2 regions of the Streptomyces sp. NPDC050508 genome follow, and region 2 is predicted to be linked to the other one. Evidence: riboswitches for the same ligand, from Rfam matches in the RefSeq annotation. Region 2 holds a riboswitch; the other holds the start of a gene.

The links. Region 2 has a riboswitch for cobalamin ahead of metE (5-methyltetrahydropteroyltriglutamate--homocysteine S-methyltransferase). Riboswitches for the same ligand answer to the same signal wherever they lie in the genome.
Region 1: it holds a riboswitch for cobalamin, as region 2 does, so the genes downstream of both, AB0I69_RS32500 (ABC transporter substrate-binding protein) here and metE (5-methyltetrahydropteroyltriglutamate--homocysteine S-methyltransferase) in region 2, are expected to answer to the same signal.

What each region holds. Positions count from the first base shown of each region.
Region 1 covers NZ_JBFAJJ010000013.1:103,970-108,856, reverse strand. The annotation lists gene AB0I69_RS32505 (iron chelate uptake ABC transporter family permease subunit) at 1-926, opposite strand, end outside; gene AB0I69_RS32500 (ABC transporter substrate-binding protein) at 923-1,984, opposite strand; cobalamin riboswitch at 2,038-2,250, opposite strand; gene AB0I69_RS32495 (polyketide cyclase) at 2,441-2,953, shown strand; gene AB0I69_RS32490 (universal stress protein) at 3,056-3,892, shown strand; gene AB0I69_RS32485 (CbtA family protein) at 4,013-4,879, opposite strand.
Region 2 covers NZ_JBFAJJ010000003.1:142,390-147,276, forward strand. The annotation lists gene scpA (methylmalonyl-CoA mutase) at 1-408, shown strand, start outside; gene meaB (methylmalonyl Co-A mutase-associated GTPase MeaB) at 405-1,388, shown strand; cobalamin riboswitch at 1,478-1,704, shown strand; gene metE (5-methyltetrahydropteroyltriglutamate--homocysteine S-methyltransferase) at 1,844-4,162, shown strand; gene AB0I69_RS10240 (histidine phosphatase family protein) at 4,265-4,843, shown strand.

The DNA.
Region 1 (4,887 bases), on a different contig from region 2:
GGATCGACGACCGTACGGGCGAGGGTGTCCACCCACACCAGGAACACGGCCCCGGTCAGTGCGGTGACGGGCAGCAGACGTACGTGCCCGGCACCGGTGAGCGCGCGCGTGACATGGGGCAGGACAAGGCCGACGAAGCCGATCGCTCCGGCGCAGCTGACCAAAACGGCGGTGAGGAGTGCCGTGGCGCACAGCAGGATCAGCCGGGCCCGGGAGACGTTCACGCCGAGCCCCGCGGCCGCCTCCTCGCCGAAGGCGAACGCGTCCAGGGTGGTCGCGTGGCCCAGGCACACGACCAGGACGAGGGCCAACGCGCCAGCGCACAGCGCCACTTGACCCCAGTCGGCGCCGGACAGCGAGCCGAGCAGCCAGAACAGCACGCCCTTGGTGGTCTCGGCGTCCGCCGAGGTCAGCACGGTGAAGGAGGTGAGCGCGGAGAAGAGTTGCGTGGCGGCCACGCCGGACAGCACGACCCGGTCCATGCTCGCGCCGAGGCTGTGGCTGAGCAGCATCACCAGCCCGAAGGAGAGCAGCGCACCGACGAAGGCGCCCGCCGACAGCGACACGGCTCCGCCACCCACGCCGAGCACCACGACCGCGACCGCGCCCGTGGACGCCCCGGAGGAGATACCGAGCACGAAGGGGTCGGCCAACGGGTTGCGCAGCAGGGACTGCATGACCGCGCCGCACAGCGCGAGCCCCGCACCGCAGACGGCGGCCAGCAGGGTGCGGGGCGTGCGCAGGTCCCAGACGATGCCGTCGCGGAGCGGGGCGAGCGTGCTGTCCCCGCCACCGAGGTGGGAGGCGACCGACGCCCACACATCGGCCGTGGAGATGTCGGCGGGTCCGATGGTTACGGCGAAGGCCACGGAGACCGCCAGTGCCGCGAGTCCGCCGCCCGTCAACAGCAGGGTGCGGAGGGTCACTTGGCGAGTCCGAAGTCGCGCAGGCCGGCGGCGACCTGCTCGATCCCCTCGACGGTGCGGATGGAGGGGTTCATCGCCTGACCGCTGAGCAGGATGTACCGCTTCTTCCTGACGGCGGTGAGGTTGCGGGTGGCGGCGTTGGTCTCCAGGAAGTGGATCTTCGCCTTGGCGGTCTCCGCGGTCTGTGACTTGCGGGTCAGGTCGCCGAGGACGATGACGTCGGGGTCGCGGTCGGCGACGGTCTCCCAGTTGATCTGGGGCCACTCGTCGTGGGTGTCGGCGAAGGCGTTCTTCGCGCCGACGGCACGGGTGATGGCGCCGGGGGCGCCGCAGCAGCCGGCGAGGTAGGGCGACTGGGAGTTGGCGAACCAGTACATGAGGGAGGTGCCGGAGGCGTCGAGGCCGGTGGTGGCCTTGGTCACCCGCGCCTTCAGCTGGGCCACGAGCCTGTCGCCGCGTTCCTTGACGCCCATCGCGCGGGACAGGTCGCGTATCTCGCCGTAGACGGTGTCGAGGGTGAGCGGTGTGCTGCGCGAGCCGTCGCCGCCGCTGTCGTTGTCCTTGCCCGCGCAGTCGGACGGCGAGACGTACGTCGGCACGCCCAGCTTCTCGAACTGTTCGCGGGTGGCGACACCGCCCTTGCCGAGCGTCGAGACGAAGGAGGCGGTGACGAAGTCGGGTTCGGCGTCGAGGACCTTCTCGAAGGAGGGGGCGTTGTCGGCGAGGCGCGGCACGGTCGCGTTCGCCTTCTCCAGGCCCTTGAGCACCGGGTCGGTCCAGGTCGCGGTGCCGGCCATGCGGTCGGCGAGGCCGAGGGAGAGCAGGATCTCCGTGGTGCCCTGGTTGAGGGAGACGACGCGCTTCGGGGCCGACTTCAGCGTGACCTTCTGCCCGCAGTCGGTGAGGGTGAGCGGGAAGCCCGCGGCGGACTTCTCCGCCTCGCTGTCGGCGCTGTTCCCGTCGGAGCCTCCGCATGCGGTCAGCAGCAGGGCGGGCGCGAGGAGAAGGGCCGCGGTACGGCGGCGCAGCGGTACGGGGGCGGTACGGATCACGGGCATGCCTTGCCTGTCGGGGCTCGAACGCGGAGCCTGGCCTACGAACTTCCCCTCGCCGAGGGCGAGAAGGCGCCAGCAGGTCTTCGGACTCGGGTTCGTCCGGACGGGGCGCCTTCCCGGCGCGTCACGCACCGGCTCCTTCGGCCGGCCCGTGTCGCTCCAGTGACGTCAGTGCCCCGCCCGTCCCCCTCACCGCTGCGCGTCAGTTCCGGATTCGCACCGGATTCCCTGGCCTCGGTTGTGGCACGACTGGCCCCCACAACGTATCAAGATCACCCATTGGCTCCCGCGACGGGGTCACCGGGGTGTGCGCCGCGTTCGCGATCGGTGGCACGGATGCGGATTGCGCCCACCCGACCGATGAGTTCCGTCTCGCCGCGTCGTCTGCATGGTGGGAACGTCTCCTTCCGCACCCGCGGAGGCCCGAGACGACACGAGACGACAAGGAGCGTGCACACCGTGGACCGGGAGAACGTGAGAGCCACCCTGACTGTCGCCGCACCCGCAGCGAGGCTGTTCGCGGTGCTGGCGGACCCGACGACCCATGCTGCGATCGACGGCACCGGCTGGGTTCAGGATCCCGTCGAGCGGGCGCCGCTGACCGAGGTCGGGCAGATTTTCCGGATGGACATGTACCACGCCAACCATCCGAACGGTGACTACCAGGTGGTCAACAAGGTCCAGGTGCTCGACCCGCCACACACCATCGGCTGGCTGACGGGGCAGGACAAGGGCGGCGGTGACCTGGAGTTCGGCGGCTGGAGCTGGCGCTACGACCTCGCACCGCTCGGTCCGTCCGAGACGGAGGTCACGCTCACCTACGACTGGTCGGCGGTGCCGCAGTTCATCCGGGACCGCGGCATCCGGTTCCCACCGTTCGGCCCTGACCATCTCACCAACTCGCTGCACCACCTGGCGGAGCTTGCCGTACCGACGCCCCCTGCCAGGCGGCAGAGTCTCCCGCACTCGTAGGACCGTCCAGCTTCTCTTCGGATCCGTCCGGCCCCTGTGCAATTTGCCCGGGTCGGGCGGATCGTGAGTGCCTCGACTCGTACGCGTGGAGGTCCAACGGCCATGTCCCAACTGATCGTTGTCAGCGTCGACGGATCCGCGGACAGTCGCGTCGCGGCCAACTGGGCAGCAGCCGAAGCGGAGTTGCGAGGACTCCCCCTGCGGGTCGTACACGTCTCGGCCCTCCCCGAGGAGCAGCTGCTGACCACATGGCCGTATTTCCGTGAGCCCTCCCCCGACGCGCTCGTGGCAGCGCTCGAAGAGGACCACCCGGGGCTCCGGGCCGAGGGGCTCGGTCTGACCGGAGCGATCGTGCCGGCGCTGCTGCCCCTGACCGCCGAGGCCGACTGCACGGTGCTCGGGCTGCGTGGTGCGGGTGGATTCACAGGCCTGGCCCTCGGTTCCGTGGCGCACGGGGTCGCCGAGCGCTCGGAGGGGCCGGTGGTGCTGGTGCCGAGGGGATCGGGTCGGACGCGCCGCGGGCGGTCGCCGTACGGGGTGATGTTGGGCGTCGATGTCGGCGCCCCGGTGACCTCCGTCGTCGACTTCGCCTTCGACGCCGCCAGCCGGCGCGGCACCGGTCTGCACATCGTGCGCGCCTGGCGACTGCCCTCCCCCGCCGAGCGGTGGATGCCGTACGCGCCGCCCGAGGAGGACCGAGGGAGCTGGGAGGACCAGGAGGTGCAGCGCCTCTCGGACGCGTTGCGGCCGTGGCGCGAGAAGTATCCGGACGTGGGCGTCTACGAGGATCTCCGCCTCCAGAGCCCACCGGCGGCCCTGCTCCAGGCGTCGGCCTCGGCGGAGTTGCTGGTGCTCGGCCGCGCGGACCGGACACTCGGACCCACGCTGCACGCCGTACTGGAACACACCGCGTGCCCGGTGGCCGTGGTCCCGCACTGAGCACGCACGCCGTTCAACTGTTCGGACAACCCGGAGTGGCGGCTCCGTCAGGCTGATCAACGAACACCTGCTGCTTCGGCGGCAGTTGGCCACCGACAGGCACGGCGATTTCATGCACCGTCACGCCGGGACGGGATCCGGCTCCTTCGAGGGAGTGGCGGCGTCCGGGCGCGTGGGCTGGAGGAGGCGTTCGGCGAGCGGGGCGAAGATCAGGCCGAGGGCCGTCCAGAGGATGAACTGCGCGGCGACGGAGTAGAAGCGGAAGGCGTACAGCACGTCGGCGGGGAAGCCCGGGTAGACGATGGTGCCCTTGGAATTCTTCAGCGGCAGTGGTGTCTCGGTGGCCTGGTTGCCGAAGTTGGCCTTGTTGTACGAGAGATGGCCGAACTGAGGCAGGAGCAGCATGACGATCCCGATCGCGACGACGAACGCGGCGCCGGCGAGGAGGGTGGCGTTCCAGTTGCCGAAGCGCGTCTGGAGTCGCTTGCCGAGATAGACGGCTCCCGCGAGGAAGGCGACGGAGCACACGACCATGATCAGGTAGAGGGCGCTGCGCTGCTGGATGGTCTCTTCGTGGCCGATCGCGGGCGGGTTGGCCGGATACTTCAGGAACGGCACCAGGTACATGCCGAGGAACCCGCCACCGGCGACGAGGAGTGCGAGGTTGCGCGCCCGCAGGCCACCGGTGCGGCCGAGGCAGACGGTGTAGGCGACGGCGAACAGGGCGCCCATCGCCATACCGAAGAAGACCATGCCGACGCCGATGCCCACGTTGGCCTGGATGGTCCGGCTGAAAAGGTCGTGGCCTGCGACCTCGGCGGGCATGCCGGCCGCCTTGTCCAGGGCGTTCTGGGCGGCGTCACGTCCGCTCTCGTAGTCGATGGCCTTGGCGATCTGTGGCTCGGCGAAGATGCGCGCGAACACGAACGCGAGCAGGCCCGCGACTGCGCCGGCAAGTATGCCGCGCAGTATGAGCTTCTTTTCCATGTCGAGTT
Region 2 (4,887 bases):
CGCCGCCCCCGCATCCTGGTCGCCAAGATGGGCCAGGACGGCCACGACCGCGGCCAGAAGGTGATCGCCACCGCCTTCGCCGACCTGGGCTTCGACGTCGACGTCGGCCCGCTGTTCCAGACCCCGGGCGAGGTGGCCCGCCAGGCCGTCGAGGCGGACGTGCACATCGTGGGGGTGTCCTCGCTGGCCGCCGGACACCTCACCCTCGTACCGGCGTTGAAGGAGTCCCTCGCCGAGGAGGGCCGCGAGGACATCATGATCGTGGTAGGCGGAGTCGTCCCGCCACAGGACGTACCGACACTCCTGGAGATGGGCGCGGCGGCCGTGTTCCCGCCCGGGACGGTGATCCCGGACGCCGCCCACGACCTGGTGGAACGACTGGCCACCGACCTCGGGCACACCCTGTGATCGAGGTCGACACCTATGTGAAGGGCGTACTCGACGGGAAGCGGGCCCTGGTGGCCCGCGCCATCACACTCGTCGAGTCGACCAAGCCACAACACCGGGCCATGGCACAGGAGTTGCTGACCGAACTCCTCCCCCACAGCGGCCACGCCCGCCGGATCGGCATCAGCGGCGTACCGGGGGTCGGCAAGTCGACGTTCATCGACGCGTTCGGCACGCTGCTCACCTCGCTCGGGTTCCGGGTCGCGGTGCTCGCCGTAGACCCGTCGTCGACCCGCACGGGCGGTTCGATCCTCGGCGACAAGACGCGCATGGAACGCCTGGCCGTCGACCCGGCGGCCTTCGTCCGCCCCTCCCCCACCGCCGGCACACTCGGCGGCGTCGCGAAGGCGACCCGCGAGTCGATCGTGGTGATGGAAGCGGCGGGCTACGACGTCGTCCTGGTCGAGACAGTAGGCGTAGGCCAGTCGGAGACGGCGGTCGCCAACATGGTCGACTCCTTCCTGCTGTTGACCCTGGCCCGCACCGGCGACCAACTACAGGGCATCAAGAAGGGCGTCCTGGAGTTGGCGGACGTCATCGCCGTCAACAAGGCGGACGGCCCGCACGAGCGCGATGCGCGGAGCGCGGCAAGGGAGTTGGCAGGCGCGCTACGCCTGATGCATCCCGCCGACGCGGCGTGGACCCCGCCGGTACTGAGCTGCAGCGCCCGCGAGGGCACCGGCCTCGACACGGTCTGGGAGCGCCTGGAACAACACCGTTCGCTGCTGGACTCCACGGGCCGCCTCGCCGCGAAGCGCCGCGACCAACAGGTGGACTGGACCTGGACGATGGTCCGCGACGACCTCCTGGGCCGCCTGCACTCAGATCCGACGGTACGTGCGCTGGCCCCGGACCTCGAACGCCAGGTACGCGAGGGCGAGTTGACGGCAACCCTGGCGGCAGAACAAATCCTGCGAGCCTTCGGCACCCCGCCCAACTGACCCAACCTGTTTTTAGGGGCGCGGGGAACTGCGCGACCAGCCCCCACCGGGCCCGCACCCAAAAATCGACGCACCCACCCCAAACCCTTTAGGCTGGCGGCGCAGCTGGTTCGCCCCGTCAGCCAGACGGAACGCGTCGCAAGAGGGAACCCGGTGAAAATCCGGGACTGCCCCGCAGCGGTAAGCAGGAACGACCGCCGTCATACGCACTGGGCCCACAACAGGACTTGGGAAGCGACGGCCAGTAGGTGTCCTCCGGTTCCAAAAGGGGACGTGCCCGCAAGTCCGAAGACCTGCCAACTGCCCACGCGCGAACGAATTTCGTGCGCGGAATCCCGGTGACCTCGTGGGCGGGTCGGCGTACACATCGGCGGTCACGATCGCCCGGTCTGACGTTCCTTCGCGCTCTCGTCCCCACCGGGACCTCAGGGAGACATCTCGCGAAGGAGAGTTCCGTGACGACAAAGTCCGCAGCCGCGGCAGCACGGGCCACCGTGTACGGCTATCCCCGTCAGGGTCAGGGCCGGGAACTGAAGAAGGCCGTCGAGGGGTACTGGAAGGGCCGCGTCGACGCCGACGCCCTCCGGGCCACCGCCGCCGAACTGCGCCGTACGAACTGGCAGCAGCTCGCCGAGGCAGGCATCCACGAGGTACCGACCGGTGACTTCTCGTACTACGACCACGTCCTGGACACCAGCGTCATGGTCGGCGCGATCCCCGAGCGCCACCGTGCCGCCGTCGAACGCGACGCGCTGGACGGGTACTTCGCGATGGCGCGCGGCACGCAGGACGTGGCGCCGCTGGAGATGACGAAGTGGTTCGATTCCAACTACCACTACCTCGTACCCGAGTTGGGCCCGGACACCGTCTTCACCGCCGACTCCACCAAGCAGGTCGCGGAGTTGAAGGAGGCCCTCGCCCTGGGCCTCACTGCCCGCCCGGTGCTCGTCGGCCCGATCACCTATCTCCTGCTCGCCAAGCCCGCCCCCGGTGTGTCGGCGGACTTCGATCCGCTGACCCTCCTGGACCGGCTGCTGCCCGTGTACGCCGAGGTCCTCGCCGACCTGCGGGCGGCGGGCGCGGAGTGGGTGCAGCTCGACGAGCCCGCCCTCGTCCAGGACCGCACCCCGGCCGAACTGAGCGCCGCCACCCGCACCTACCGCGACCTCGGAGCCCTTCCCGACCGGCCCATGCTGCTGGTCGCGTCCTACTTCGACCGGCTCGGCGACGCGCTGCCGGTGCTCGCGAAGGCGCCGGTGGAGGGGCTCGCGCTCGACTTCACCGGGACCGCCGCCGCCAACCTGGACGCCCTCGCCACCGTGGGCGGGCTGCCCGGCAAGCGCCTGGTCGCCGGTGTCGTCAACGGCCGCAACATCTGGGTGAACGACCTCACCAAGTCCCTCGCCACGCTCGGCACGTTGCTCGGGCTGGCCGAACGGGTCGACGTGGCCGCCTCCTGCTCACTCCTGCACGTCCCGCTCGACACCGCCACCGAGCGGGACATCGAGCCGCAGATCCTGCGCTGGCTCGCCTTCGCCCGCCAGAAGACCGCGGAGATCGTCACCCTCGCCAAGGGCCTGGCCCAGGGCACCGACACCATCACCGCCGAACTCGCCGCCAACCGGGCCGACTTGGCCTCCCGCGCGGGCTCCCCGATCACGCGGGACCCCGCCGTACGGGCCCGTACGGCCGCCGTCACGGAGGCGGACGCCCGCCGCGCGCAGCCGTACGACGAGCGGACCGCCGTCCAGCGGGCCCACCTCGGTCTGCCCCTGCTGCCGACCACCACGATCGGCTCCTTCCCGCAGACCGGTGAACTGCGCACCGCCCGCGCGGACTTGAGGGCGGGCCGGATCGGCACGGCCGGTTACGAGGAGCGCATCAAGGCCGAGATCCAGGAGGTGATCTCGTTCCAGGAGAAGACCGGCCTGGACGTCCTGGTGCACGGCGAGCCCGAACGCAACGACATGGTCCAGTACTTCGCCGAGCGGCTGACGGGCTACCTCGCCACGCAGCACGGCTGGGTGCAGTCCTACGGCACCCGTTACGTCCGCCCGCCGATCCTCGCCGGCGACATCTCCCGCCCGGAACCGATGACGGTGCGCTGGACGACGTACGCCCAGTCGCTCACCTCGCGCCCGGTCAAGGGCATGCTCACCGGGCCGGTCACCATGCTCGCCTGGTCCTTCGTCCGCGACGACCAGCCGTTCGGCGACACCGCACGGCAGGTCGCCCTCGCCCTGCGCGACGAGGTCAACGACCTTGAGGCGGCCGGGACTTCGGTCATCCAGGTCGACGAACCCGCCCTGCGCGAGACCCTGCCGCTGCGGGCCGCCGACCACCCCGCGTATCTGGCGTGGGCCACGGAGGCCTTCCGGCTCAGCACTAGCGGAGTGCGGCCGGACACGCAGATCCACACCCACATGTGCTACGCCGAGTTCGGCGACGTCGTCCAGGCCATCGACGACCTCGACGCGGACGTCATCAGCCTGGAGGCGGCCCGTTCGCACATGCAGGTCGCCCGCGAGCTGGCCGGGCACGGCTATCCGCGCGAGGCCGGACCCGGCGTGTACGACATCCACTCCCCGCGCGTGCCGGGCATCGACGAGGCGGCTGCCCTGCTGCGCAAGGGACTTGAGGCCATCCCGCCGGAGCGGCTGTGGGTCAACCCGGACTGCGGCCTGAAGACCCGCGGCTGGCCCGAGACCCGTGTGTCCCTGGAGAACCTGGTCGCCGCGGCCCGCACGGTCCGCAGGGAACTGACCGGTTCCTGACCCGAGGGCGGGGGCGGCCGGGAGGACACCCTCCCGGCCGCCCTCGCCGCGAGGTGTGTGGGAGACGATGATCCGCACAGCCCGGAGAACTGGAGCGACGAAGTGACCAGCCGCATCACCTTGATCTCGCCGGCCATGAACCGGTCCCTGCGGGAGACCCGGTTCGACGACGGCAGTCCGCTCGACGCGAGCGGCACGGCCCGCGCCGAGTCCGCCGCGGGTTCGCTCCGCTCGGCTGACCGGATGCTGGTCTCGCCCACCGTGCGGTGCCGGGAGACGGCGTCCGCGCTCGGTCTCTCGGCCGTGGCGGAGCCGGAGTTGGCGGGTCTGGACATGGGGCGTTGGCGAGGCCTGACCCTCGACGAGGTGATGGCTCGGGAGCCGGACGCGGTGATGGCCTGGCTGACGGATGCGGACGCGGTGCCTCATGGCGGGGAGCCGGTGCGGGCGCTCTGCGAGCGGGCGGCGCGGTGGCTGGATGCGGCGGCCGGGTTCGAGGGGAGGACCCTTGCGGTGGTCGAGCAGGAGTTCGTGCGGGCCGTTGCGGTCACGGTCCTTGACGCGCCTGGGCCTGCGTTCTGGCGGCTTGACGTGCCGCCGCTGACTGCGACCGACCTCAGTGGGCGGGCCGGGCGGTGGGATCTGCGGCTCGGGCGAGCGCTGGGAACCGACGTGTGCTAAAGGATGAGGGCCACCCCTCGGACACTTTCGGCCGACTATACATA